Regions from separate parts of the Paenibacillus polygoni genome, predicted to be linked through region 1. Evidence: riboswitches for the same ligand, from Rfam matches in the RefSeq annotation. Region 1 holds a riboswitch; each other region holds the start of a gene.
The links. A riboswitch is a leader RNA that binds a small molecule or an ion and turns the genes downstream of it on or off. The one in region 1 is predicted to bind cyclic di-AMP.

Region 1 (3,151 bases):
ATCAAGCAATTTTACGTAATCGAGCAGCTTATTTCCTCGGTTCATTCCGTTCGCCTCCCTGTGGATTGTGGTGATGATGGAATTTGATAAAAAGAAGAGATCGATAAGTGTGTTATATGTGTGTTATGTTTTTAAGTTTTCCGCTGTATTTGATACCTATTTTGACATATAAAAACCATAAAAGTCAATATAAATCTCTTCTTTTATTATTATATGTTATGTAAATTAACGTAAATTTGACGTAAAGGGAATGTTTAGTTCCTTGTTTTATGTTTTTGTGATGTAAAAAAAATTTTTATGTTTTTGTCTTTACATGATATAGGTTTATGTGTATAATATATTTTGTTGGCACGAAAATGTTGCTGAACAAGATGCGCGGTCGTGGTGGAATGGCAGACACGCTATCTTGAGGGGGTAGTGGGTGTATACCCGTGGAGGTTCGAGTCCTCTCGACCGCATCAGACAGAAGAGACCTTGAAGTTATAACTTCAAGGTCTCTTTTTTTGTTCTTATATCCCTTGGTGTGATAAGAGCTTTGCGATATCCGCTTCAATTTTGTCCGGGGTTGTCTGTGGACTGTATCTTTTTACAATGTGGCCTTCTTGATCTATAAGAAATTTAGTGAAGTTCCATTTGATCGCTTTCGATCCTAGAATGCCAGGTGCCTTAGTCGTTAAATATTTGAAAAGGGGATGAGCATCTTCTCCGTTTACATTTACTTTCTCAAACATAGGGAAACTGACACCGTAATTCATCTGGCAAAATTCAGCGATATCATCACTTGTCCCTGGTTCTTGATTTGCGAATTGATTACTTGGAAAACCGAGTATTTCGAAAGACTGTTGATTGAATTTATCATAAAGTTCTTGCAGCCCTTTGAACTGCGGTGATAATCCGCATTTGCTGGCGGTATTCACGATAAGCATCACTTTACCTTTATAAGCTGACATATGAAGTTCTTGACCTTTTATGGTATTAACATGGTAATCATAAATGGACATTGATTAACCCACCGCCTCATCTTTTTCTTCTTATTATAAGAGAATAGACAAGCCGTTTACAATATTTTCTACAATTAAATTTTAAACAATTAATAAAGGGAGTTAACCAATGTGAGTCAACCATATACCTTGTCTTTTTAAGATTTAAACAAAATGCATGTAATCCTTAGCTACATAGAGATTAGAGGAAATGGAAGCCTTATTGTTTTGTTTTTTAATAGAATTTAGATGAATATGACGTAATATTGACGGAATTGAGCTCTAGAATACCTTTACACCGTTCTGCTTCGGGTGTATGATTCATATCGTAAATCTTGAGCACAAAGAAAGACGAGTTACATTTTATAAAACAATAGAAATTCTCATTACTATGCTTGCTGAATTTTCGTCTTGATGTATTCAAACGAAAAACGGGGGAACCAATGATAGCAGGGCTGCTTGGATCGGTGTAAGAGCTGGTTCTAGGAACTTTGTTGGGGTGAATCTTTATTCGTCGAATGACAGTTTCATTCGGGTGTGTAAGGAAGGGCGACTCTCATCGTCCGAATCCGACAGCTAACCTCGTAAGCTAATAACTTGAGAGAGGAATGATGAATCTTGTGATCGTTTATCGACCGCAGGGGCGCTAACCCTCTGTGGTTTTTTATTGTTTTCTACGCTGAATTTTTAGATTCATCTATTAATTTTTAGGTGGGTCTTTGATAAAAACGGGGGAACCAAACGGGAATGAACATTCGGAAGATTGTTTATTCCAAGGGGTGAATTTCCGGGTCGTCAGGCCGGGAATAGGGCAACTCTCTCTTGTCCGAATCCGGCAGCTAACCTCGTAAGCGTATATAGGGAGAGGCAGCAGAACCGTGAGCACCTAAGAGGAGAATTGGGAATTTTCGTGATTCCTTATTTTCCTATTTGGGTGGGAGAGCGCCGGCATGCCTTCATGATGTAAATGGTGTTCTTTTTTTTGTTGTCTTTTCAATCATAGGGAGGCTTACACAATGAATAATGAAATCATTCTGGTTACTGCACCTAATGAAGCAGCTCGAAATTTTATAAGATTACTTATGTACAAAAAATTGTCCTTTGCGGTTCTCACGAATAGCGAACAGGAAGAAAAAAAGGTTAGAAAGCTTGGAGTGCAGCATATTATCCGTATGGATACTGCGTTTGCTCATAAATGGGCACTGCCCGATGCAACCGTAGGACGGATATTTTTGTTTGAGAACAGCATGAATTTAACCTGTCGCTTTCTGCAAATATGCAGACCATGGACACAAAAACCAATAACGATTATTACTCAACAGAATCATCCGCGCGGTGTATACCGGGGGATGGGAGCGAATCATATCGTTTTCACTATCAAGGGTGAAGTCGGATTCTTGTTGAACGAAGAACGAGCTGCTGTTAATTAGAATGTTTTTCGTCCTGAAATGATAAATAAAGAATTTGTTTTACATCTATTGATGTAGCAGGGCAGGTATCCTTGCTATGATTGCGGAACAAATCTTGCATTGCTATAATGGTCAGATAAGATATACGTAGTGTGAGACTCATGATCATCATGGGTCTTTTTTATATGGAAGATCATTGTAACTTGAAAGGTTGAGACAAGAGATGGGAATGTGGTCTGACGTAAAGTGGCTTTTTTTTGATGTAGGGGACACGCTTGTCGATGAATGGATACCGGTGGACCATATTATGAATCAGTTTGTTGAGCGTGCTGCAGATCGAGGTTATTCCATTACGATTCAGGATGTGAGGGAGAAGTTTATTGAAAGCTACTCTAATTTTATTGACTCTCCCATGCAGTATGCGATCTCTCAGTTGATTGAGAAGGAAGAGGACCGGGCTTATATTCGGCCTAGGCTGAAATATCGTAAAGAACTGGAGACTCCCTACCCAGAAGCTAAAAAAATTCTTGCTCAGCTTGGAGAACATTACCGGATTGGCATTATTGCGAACCAAAGTCCAGGTACGGCTGAACGGCTTCATCAATATGGTTTTAGTTCTTATGTTGATGTTATTGCTTGTTCTGCAGAGCAAGGACTAGCTAAACCGGACGTTAGACTGTATGAATATGCTTTGGAAAAGGCAGGATGTGCTCCTTCGGAAGCAATAATGATTGGGGATCGGATTGATAACGATATTGTTCC
Region 2 (3,151 bases), 2.4 Mb from region 1:
ACTCCGAATTCCTCTGCCTATATAGCAGCAAAGCGTGCGCTGAATGGGGAAGATCCAACAGGGGGAGCGCTCTATTATTACAATCCGAAGATTGCCACATCGGCTTGGAGTAAAGCACGACCTATTATAAAAACAATAGGAAATCATGTATTCACAAAATAGGGATTCAGTTTAGAGATGAAATAATGAATTCTTCTAAAAGAGTGTCACTAATAAAGACCTCTAATGAAGAGTTCTCATAAAGATGCCTGATAAAGATCTCTCATAAAGAAAAGGTACGGCTCCTCAAAAGTAATTGAGGGACCGTACCTTTTTTTGACTGTATATAGCGCATATCATGAGAGGTAGTGATCGCAAATGATTAGATAACAATAAACCCTGGTTCTGAGCCCTCAGGCGGCACTGTAGGACATTACTACACCCCAAAGGAACAATATACTCCCATATCTCCACACCTTCAAATCAATGTGCTGGAAGCGAAAGCAGGGTACAACCCGAAGTCACCGTAAGAAACTTCTAAGACAAAGAAGACATTCAACTCCAACACGCGGAGTGAATGTCTTCTTATCATTCTAATCTTATATTAAAGTACACTTCTTGCTCCTACATATTTAGGACCCCAGTAAGTGTTACTCAGGCTGTCGATTTTAATACCACTGGAAGTAGTGGCAGAAATGAAACTATTGTTTCCAACGTAGATGCCGACATGAGAGACAGTACCTGTTGTATTAAAGAAAACAAGATCGCCTTGTTTCAGATTACTCTTTGATACAGAAGTTCCGGTGTTATACATGGAAGCAGCTGTACGCGGAAGGGATACGTTGTGTTTCTCGAAAACATATTTCACGAAACCAGAGCAGTCAAATCCGCTTGGAGTAGAACCTCCATATACATAAGGTGTACCTATATATTTGGTAGCTTCTTGAACAATGCTCGTTCCTTTTACATGATCATTCCCTACAAGAATCGGGCTGTATGTTTTACCTGTAGTACTTACCATAACAAGAGAATAGCTTTTTTTCCAAACAACGTCACTACCCATAGCTTCGGATACAAAACGAAGTGGAACGTATGTACGGCTGTCGCGAATAAATACTTGAGTATCAAGACTTACACTTTTTCCATTAACTGTTGCTGTTGTGGAACCTGTTTTGATTTTAATTGTAGTTCCATTTTTTTTAATAGTAACCGTTGTAGTAGATCCTGATTTAGAGGAACTTACGGTATAATTCATTTCTTCTGCAAGTTTACGCAATGGAACTTGCGTTCTAGCATTATTATCTAAAAAAGGAGATGCATCTTCGAAATTAACAAGACTATCATTAAGCTGTACATTGACACTATTTGAACTTGAAGAAGATGCATCCACTTGTGAATTCCCAAATACTAAGCCTGCTCCAAGCAGAGTAGTTAATAACATACATTTACCAAATTTCTTCATTCTTATTTATTCCTCCATTAGCCTCCGAGGTTAGTTGACGGGTTTGAGTAGAAGGTACTCTAGGATCTTCATCATCCATTCACCCCAAGTATGTAAATCGTCCCCCGTACCAATTAGTAGATTCGGCTTTATTAATATTAATCAACTGTAACTAATATATAATAAAAAAAGCATCAAATGTTACAATGTTGTAACCATTGATTCATATTTTGCACACTAAAACTTGGCAGAATATTTAGTTATATACTTATGGAGATAGGTTAAGTTCCTTTAAAGGGGGTAGTTTATCACTATTCGAAAGAATTGAAATAATAATTTTGGTTACAATATTGTAACCAAAATTATTAATTTTCTTATTTTTGTTACAAAATATTTATCTATTATTTCATATAATACCCTTTATTTTCTAGTTCGTTGGTAAGATTATAACAAAAAAACAACCCGTATTTTTAGAAATCACGGGTTGTTGGGCTGATCATTACAAAGCTGTTATCATTTTATGTCGTTTTAGTACGGCCTGTTATTAGTAAAAGGAGGAAAGAAATAACAATAATAGAGACGGTCCATACCCATGCCATGGTTGTATTCCCACTGTCTACAGCGATATATATAGCAGTGGGTACAGTCTGCGTTTTTCCTGGGATATTGCCTGCAATCATGAGTGTAGCCCCAAATTCCCCCAGCGACCGAGCGAATCCAAGTATATAGGCGGTCATAAGAGAAGGCCATACAAGAGGAAGTGTAATATAGCGAAAGACTTGCCATTCATTTGCACCGATGGAACGGCCGGCTGCTTCAAGCTCTCTATCAACAGACGAAAATCCCACTTTCATCGTTTGATAGACAAGGGGGAAAGATACAACAATTGAAGCAATAACGGCTGCCCACCATGTGAATAGCAGAGGAGCATCAAATATGCGCTCTATTATTGTACCCACAAAGCTGTTTCTGCCAAAAAGAACAAGTAACAAAAATCCAACAACGGTAGGAGGCAGTACAATGGGCAGCATGAACGCAGTTTCAAGAATTAGCTTTCCGCGGAATGTTTTTCTAGACATCCATTTTGCGAGTAAGCTTCCTACAATGATCGTTACCATGCTTGATAGCAATGCGATCATTAGTGACAATCGGACGGGTGCCCAGAATAAATTCCAATCAATCATAGGCATTTCTATCTAAAGACCTTTAAACCCATATTTCTGAAATAGGGTCTTGGCCTCATCGGATGTAAGGAATTCATAGAATATTTTGGCCTCCTTGATGTGTTTACTTGCTTGAATAATACCCACTGGATAATGGATGGGTGCATAAAGCTCTGAATCAACCGTATGTACAATATTGACTTTAGATAGAACAGCATCTGTTTTATATACGAAACCTGCGTCAGCGTTACCTGTCTCAACATACTGTACTACTTGACGCACATCTTTAGCCTGTATAATCTTCGGAAGCAGTTTATCGTATAAGCCCAGTTTTTCTAATGCTTCTTTAGCATAACTCCCAGCAGGAACACTCTCTGGAATACCGATGGCTACAACTTTTACTTCCGAATTCGTTAGATCCGCTTCAGATGTTATATCAAACTCTCTGTTATTGGCGGACACTAGCACAAGTTCGTTTGTTAACAACGTTTCAGAGTAACCTTCCAGGATCTGATGGTTTTGAATCAGAGTCTGCATATTCTTTTCCGCAGCGGATAGAAAGAGATCG
Region 3 (3,151 bases), 1.0 Mb from region 1:
ATAGGTGAGATCTGCCATCGTAATGAAATAGACGAGAGAGGTTGACTTAATCAATTCCACCATCTGGTTCCCGAAAGACGGCAGCATTTGTAGTGAAGCTTGAGGAAGAATGACATGAGATAACCTTTGCCAGGGTTTCATATTTAGTGCTATAGCAGCCTCCGTCTGTCCTTTCGGAACTGCAAGCACTGCGCTTCGGACGATTTCTGATCCGTATGCTCCGAAGTTAAGTCCTATGGCAAGAATAGCTGCTAACATCTTCGGAAGTTCAATACCGATAAATGGAAGAGCAAAGTATAACCAGAATAATTGAACCAGCAGGGAAGTTCCGCGAAAGACCTCAACATAAATCGCTGAAATGGTACGTAGAATCCAAAGTTTCGATAGCCTGAGTAAACCGGCAATAAAGGACACGATGATTGCTAATATGGATGAGAAAAAAGCAACCAAGATCGTGATTTCCGCTCCTTTTAATAACGAAGGAAGAAAATCAATCCATGAATTCGGCATGTTATTCTCCGCAAAGCGCAGCAGCTGTCATATCGCCTGGAAGCTCATCCTCTGTGAATCCAAACTTTTGCAATATTTCGAGTAACTCGCCTGAGTCTTTCATTTTTTGAAGTTCTGCATTATATGCCTCTTGAAATTCAGTGTCTGCTTGACGAAAAGCTGTCGCCCCATATCCGCGAACACTCTCACCATCAACTGTAGGTTGGGTGAAGTCAGCAACACGCTCAATTTTATTATCATTGGCCGATTCGAGCATTGCCTGAAGTGATGGCCCCGTCATCGTTATAGCCTGCACCCGGTCAGCTTGAAGTGCGCTTATAGCTGAAGCTTGGTCAGGAACTTGAATAATGCGATCCGAGGGAATACCAGACTTTTCTAAATACTCGATTTCAACGGCACCAGTCATGACAGCGACTTTTGCTTCCCCGTTACTCGCGATACCTTCGTAACTTACAAGTTCTAGCGGATTCCCCTGCTTAACTGCAAGTGCTTCTCCAATGCTATACTCCGGGTCCGCGAATAAGACTGCAGAACAGCGATTAGGATTAATAAACATTCCCGCTGTAATAAGATCAAACCTTTTAGCTTGCAAGCCGGCTACTAATGAACCAAACTCTGTCAGCTCACCTCTCATCTCCTTCACGCCGAGCCGCTCTAGAATTACACGGGCTATTTCAACGGCTTCTCCTGTTAGTGTTCCATCAGCCTCTTTGTATGCGTATGGCTTTTCATTTGCAAATCCTACGGTGATATAACCTCTCTCGATCGCCTCGTCCAGCGGACTTCCACTTCCACTACATGCCGCTAGAGATATTACGAAGATCAAGGACATCACTAGAACAAAAACTTTTCTCAAGCATTCCACAACCTTTCTCCGTTTCTAGATTTTAAAAAATGACACAACTAATAGACCAAGTAAACTTACATTTTTACTTGGATTTAACACTCGAAAATGTCTTTATCTGCTTACTTGAAACAGAAAACTTGACCCAAGTGTGCTCCGTACCTCCCCTCCAACTCAAGCACATCTTCACTTGTCAAAATAAGTACCCTTGGAAAGCATTGCCTCAGTAAACGAAAAAAGACCTCCAAACAGGGGATGAAGACATAGCTCCGCCAGCAGGGGGTCAGTAAACAAAGACAAAGGCCCCTATAATTAATGAATAAAGGGCCTTTGTTATGTGAATTTATTATGTATGTATTAAAGGACCCATCCACTGCTGACGAGGTTAGCTGACGGACTCGGGTAAGATGGTACCCTACACATGGATTCATGTGACTCGCCCCTGAAAACTGGTTCCCCCGCTCTCCAGAAAGTGCTTCCTGAAAACTAAGCGTGAGTCCATAATAAAGGGATATTTTGGAAATGTCAAACCAGTTATGAGTATTTTTGGTGATAATCAATTGTTTTAACTAGGTTTAAATATTGGATAATAACTGAATTTTTCATGTGCTTTTACGTCATTTTAAACGTTGTATTAGACAAACTATAAACAGAGAGAATTCAGCTATATAGCAAGCATTTATTGAAGGAGAAGAATAATAAAAGGAGACTCTACTTTACGTCTTTTTATTCGCTTTAGAATTCGGGTCAAAAAGACCAAAATCCAGCCTAATAAATTTCTTTTTAGAAACTGTTTATTGCTGTTCGGAGGAACGTTTCTTCAATGAAAGAGGATGATGCTTTTTGGTGAACTGCTCATACAACGTGCATGTGAAGAAGCCGAGCAGCTGATCAGAAGTACATTTTCATCTCATCCGATCTGGGGTTCAAAACTAATTATGATTAAGCCTTCTCCATAATAAATGAAAACTGCAGGGTAGGAACACGAGTAAAACAAACATTTTTTTCAAAATGACTTCCTCCATGTTAAGTATTATATAAATATGAACGAGTTGAGAGAAGAATGGTTGCAAACAAGAAGTGATGTAAAATCATGTTGAACTGCCCAATATCTTAAAGAAAAAGCAACCGGTCTATTGATCGGTTGCTTACTTTTTCTTCTTGAACTATCGTTTCTCCGTTAGTTCAAAGAACAGTTCATCAACAAATTATCACTTCACTCTTTCGGAAATATTTTTACTTATTTCTTCAGGATTTTCAACACCAATGATCAACTTCGATATTTTGAACTTACCAACTTGAAAGCTATTCAAATCTAAATGAAGAGTTTTAAGCTCATTTTCAAAAAAGTGCAGTTGATAACCACCCTTTGCTCTAAATAACCCATTTCTCATTCCTCCTAATAAAGCACCATATAGTTTAAAAGCATTTGGTATCGGTCTACCTGTTGTTATTCCCTTAATTGAAGAGTATGGAATTTGCAACCCTTTATCTAATTTTAAAAAGGGTGAGTTTCCAAGGTCGATATTTATGTAGGTTTCCATTAATTGAATTTTACGTTCCATATTTTGAATCCTCCATTTTCAAATAATTCATTTAATTTTACAACCCATAATTACATATAATACGACAAAAACCTCTTTTATCCTTAAAAGTCTAAGCTCTGCCCGTTAGCTTAACGCACACCGCCAGTCTACAACTTTATTTTCTCAGTTTATCAAGACCTTAATTTAAGAAAGATAGATATATTAAAGGGTTTCACATATTAGTCATGACTAATATGTGAAACCCTTTATG
Region 4 (3,151 bases), 1.1 Mb from region 1:
TACCAACAACCATGGAACTTGTCGAAAAGTACGATTTCATCTATGGAGCTGTTGGCTGGCATCCGGTTGATGCCATTACAATGAAGGATGGAGACCTAGAGTGGATCGCTTCTTTGTGTGAGCATGAGAAAGTGGTAGCAATCGGGGAGATTGGACTAGACTATCACTGGGACACATCTCCAAAAGAAGTTCAACATACAGTTTTACGTCGTCAAATTGGACTTGCTAGAGAAATTAAGATGCCGATTATTATTCATAATCGAGATGCTCATGAGGATATCGTAAAAATTTTGCGAGAAGAAAAAGCCCATGAGGTCGGCGGTATTATGCATTCTTTTTCAGGAAGCTGGGAAACGGCACAAATGTGTCTTGATATGGGTTTCCATCTTTCATTTGGGGGACCTATCACGTTCAAGAATGCCAAACAGCCAAAAGAGGTACTTGCCAAAGTTCCGATGGATCGATTATTGATTGAGACAGACTCTCCCTACCTGACTCCGCATCCCTATCGCGGAAAGCGAAATGAAACAGGACATGTTGCACTTGTGGCAGAAGCAGCAGCAGCTCTAAAAGGGGTATCTGTTGAGGAAATCGGGGAGATTACGACCCGAAATGCACTGGAACTATTTGGAATATAATTCATATTTGGAGAAAAACAGATGAAATAGTGAGTAAATAAGAGCGATTCACCTTTTTGGAAGGATTTTTACCTGTTTATTACAAAGTTTTAACCATTTATTTAGAAAAACGTACTTGAATACCGCTTTACAACATGCATACAAACAGGATATCATCGTTTCAGTGAAATGTTGAAATATTCACTGCGTGTGTTATTCTCGCTGAATTCTTCGAAAATAGAAGAACGGGGGAACCAATAAGGTGGTCTTACAAGCGTTTAGCTTTCTAATTTAGACCATCCTATTTGATTTCAATTTGAGTCTTGGGGTGAAGGAAAAGGCACTAGCCATGAGCTAATGACCTGATCCAGGGCGACTCTTGCGTCCCAATCCGACAGCTAACTCCGTAAGCGTATAAAGAGGTAAACTCGCGTATGATGTTTCCGGTTATTTTTATGATCCTATCCGGAAGCCATGAGAGAGCTCCTCATAAACTCTCTACTGGCTTTTTGTTTTAGGAGAATAAAAGTTACAACCTCGTCATACTGTTGGTTAACAGGAGGAAACATCATGCCGCGAAGAGTGGCACATGGTGCAGAAACAGAAGCAATCTGATTCTGTATACAAATGTTATAGTCGCGTCAAAATACAATCATGCATTACTCTTGACGGCGGGACTACGAAGGAGGACGGAGTAAGTGGGAAATTTCCAACCAGAGGAGACCCATGAGTCACCATCATCCAGCAAGTCTTACGCGTTGCGATGGAAGCATGAGAATCTGCGTCAAATGATATTAGTCGCAATCTTCTCAATCGCACTGTTAGTTATGGTCTCTCTTATTGTTTACAGTCAGGGAGGTAAGGAAATTTCACTAGTCGTGGATGGAAAGGTCCAAACGCTGGAAACTCGTGAGGGTATGCTTAATGAAGTGCTGGATGAGCATGCAATAACAGTAAGCCCCCATGATGAGATTTCGATGCCGCTGAATGGAGCAATCCAAGATGGAGATCGAGTTACTATTAAACGAGCTGTTGCCGTAAACGTAACAGCAGATGGAAAAACGGAACAAATTTATACGACAAAGGATACAGTCCAGGAAGCGCTTCAAAATGAGGGCGTGAAGGTATCAGAAGATGATAAAGTATATCCTTCTGTGGACACTGCGGTGAAAGCAGATCTTAATATTAAAATTGTCCGGGTAACGAAACAAACGGCAAAACAAGAAGTTGCGATTCCTTATAAAGTAATCAAAACTGCTGACCCTAGCTTGTACAAAGGGGATAACCGCGTAATACAAAATGGGCAAGAAGGTGTGATGGTTCAAACCATCGAGAAAGTGTTCCAAGATGGGGAGCTTGTATCCAAGAAAATGACAGACAAGGCCGTATCGAAGAATCGTGTTGATAAAGTCATTGCAGTCGGGTCCAAGAAAAAGCCAGAGCCGAAACCTGAACCTAAGCCTGAGACACTTGTGGCAGCAGCTAGTACAACAAATGTAAGTAGCAAGTCTTTATCAGATAAAGTGAAGAAGGTATCTTCCTCTTCTTCAAGCAGTGATACAATAACGAAAGACGGCGTTTCTTTCAAAGCGAAAAAAGTACTTAATAATGTTTCTATGACTGCGTATTCTTCAGAAGAAGAAGGCATAGGAACAAAGACAGCATCCGGTACTCGTGTACAAGAAGGTCGCACAATTGCGGTTGATCCGAATGTGATACCACTTGGATGGTGGGTGTATATTGAAGGCGTCGGCTTCCGCCGTGCTGAAGATACCGGCGGTGCTATTAAAGGAAATAAAATAGATGTCTATTATGACAGTCTGGATCAAGCCTTAACTTTTGGCCGTAAAAAGGGAAAAACCGTGTATGTCATCGGTCCTGTGAAGCCGGAACTGAACTAAAATATAATTTACAATGCATCACTAATGCTATAGTATTAACAACATGATTCGGTGATGCTATATAAGGTGAACGGAAGTTTAGACCACAGGTCTATCGTTTGCCTCTTACATGCAGAAGAGGAAATTTTCCTCTTCTCTTTTTGTTTAGAAAGGAAGACAAGCGGTCATGATTAAAGAAATTATTGTCGTTGAAGGCAGAGATGATACTGTAGCAATTAAACGGGCTGTAGATGCAGATACCATTGAAACGGGAGGCTCTGCTATTAATGCTCAAATTTTGAGAAAAATCGAACTTGCCCAGCAGAGAAGGGGTGTAATTGTACTTACAGATCCTGATCATGCTGGAGAACGCATTCGTAAAATAATAGCGAATAAAATTCCCGGGGTAAGTCATGCTTTCATAAAAGAAAAAGATGCAACTCGTAAAGGCGATATTGGTGTTGAGAATGCTTCACCGGAAGCGATTCGTGAGGCATTATCTAGAGCTCATACAGCGTATGAGGCAGCTAAGCCGCTTATTGACTGGCAGGACTTGATCGAAGCAGGTCTTATTGTACATCCAGATGCTTCTGCTCGGCGTATGGAGCTTGGTAACATTTTGGGAATCGGTTATTGTAACGGAAAACAGCTATA

Region 2: it holds a riboswitch for cyclic di-AMP, as region 1 does, so the genes downstream of both, QPK24_RS17095 (C40 family peptidase) here and QPK24_RS05470 (hypothetical protein) in region 1, are expected to answer to the same signal.
Region 3: it holds a riboswitch for cyclic di-AMP, as region 1 does, so the genes downstream of both, ehuB (ectoine/hydroxyectoine ABC transporter substrate-binding protein EhuB) here and QPK24_RS05470 (hypothetical protein) in region 1, are expected to answer to the same signal.
Region 4: it holds a riboswitch for cyclic di-AMP, as region 1 does, so the genes downstream of both, QPK24_RS00155 (resuscitation-promoting factor) here and QPK24_RS05470 (hypothetical protein) in region 1, are expected to answer to the same signal.

Annotation. Positions count from the first base shown of each region.
Region 1 covers NZ_CP127162.1:1,143,246-1,146,396, forward strand. Annotated here, with positions in the region: gene QPK24_RS05455 (urease accessory protein UreF) at 1-45, opposite strand, end outside; tRNA gene QPK24_RS05460 (tRNA-Leu) at 376-458, shown strand; gene QPK24_RS05465 (glutathione peroxidase) at 510-1,001, opposite strand; cyclic di-AMP (ydaO/yuaA leader) riboswitch at 1,367-1,587, shown strand; cyclic di-AMP (ydaO/yuaA leader) riboswitch at 1,648-1,850, shown strand; gene QPK24_RS05470 (hypothetical protein) at 1,997-2,410, shown strand; gene QPK24_RS05475 (HAD family hydrolase) at 2,613-3,151, shown strand, end outside.
Region 2 covers NZ_CP127162.1:3,560,452-3,563,602, reverse strand. Annotated here, with positions in the region: gene QPK24_RS17100 (cell wall hydrolase) at 1-162, shown strand, start outside; gene QPK24_RS17095 (C40 family peptidase) at 584-1,441, opposite strand; cyclic di-AMP (ydaO/yuaA leader) riboswitch at 1,446-1,579, opposite strand; gene modB (molybdate ABC transporter permease subunit) at 1,939-2,604, opposite strand; gene modA (molybdate ABC transporter substrate-binding protein) at 2,617-3,151, opposite strand, start outside.
Region 3 covers NZ_CP127162.1:2,165,529-2,168,679, reverse strand. Annotated here, with positions in the region: gene ehuC (ectoine/hydroxyectoine ABC transporter permease subunit EhuC) at 1-510, opposite strand, end outside; gene ehuB (ectoine/hydroxyectoine ABC transporter substrate-binding protein EhuB) at 512-1,366, opposite strand; cyclic di-AMP (ydaO/yuaA leader) riboswitch at 1,714-1,857, opposite strand; gene QPK24_RS10400 (hypothetical protein) at 2,566-2,919, opposite strand.
Region 4 covers NZ_CP127162.1:36,310-39,460, forward strand. Annotated here, with positions in the region: gene QPK24_RS00150 (TatD family hydrolase) at 1-638, shown strand, start outside; cyclic di-AMP (ydaO/yuaA leader) riboswitch at 828-1,044, shown strand; gene QPK24_RS00155 (resuscitation-promoting factor) at 1,316-2,518, shown strand; gene rnmV (ribonuclease M5) at 2,685-3,151, shown strand, end outside.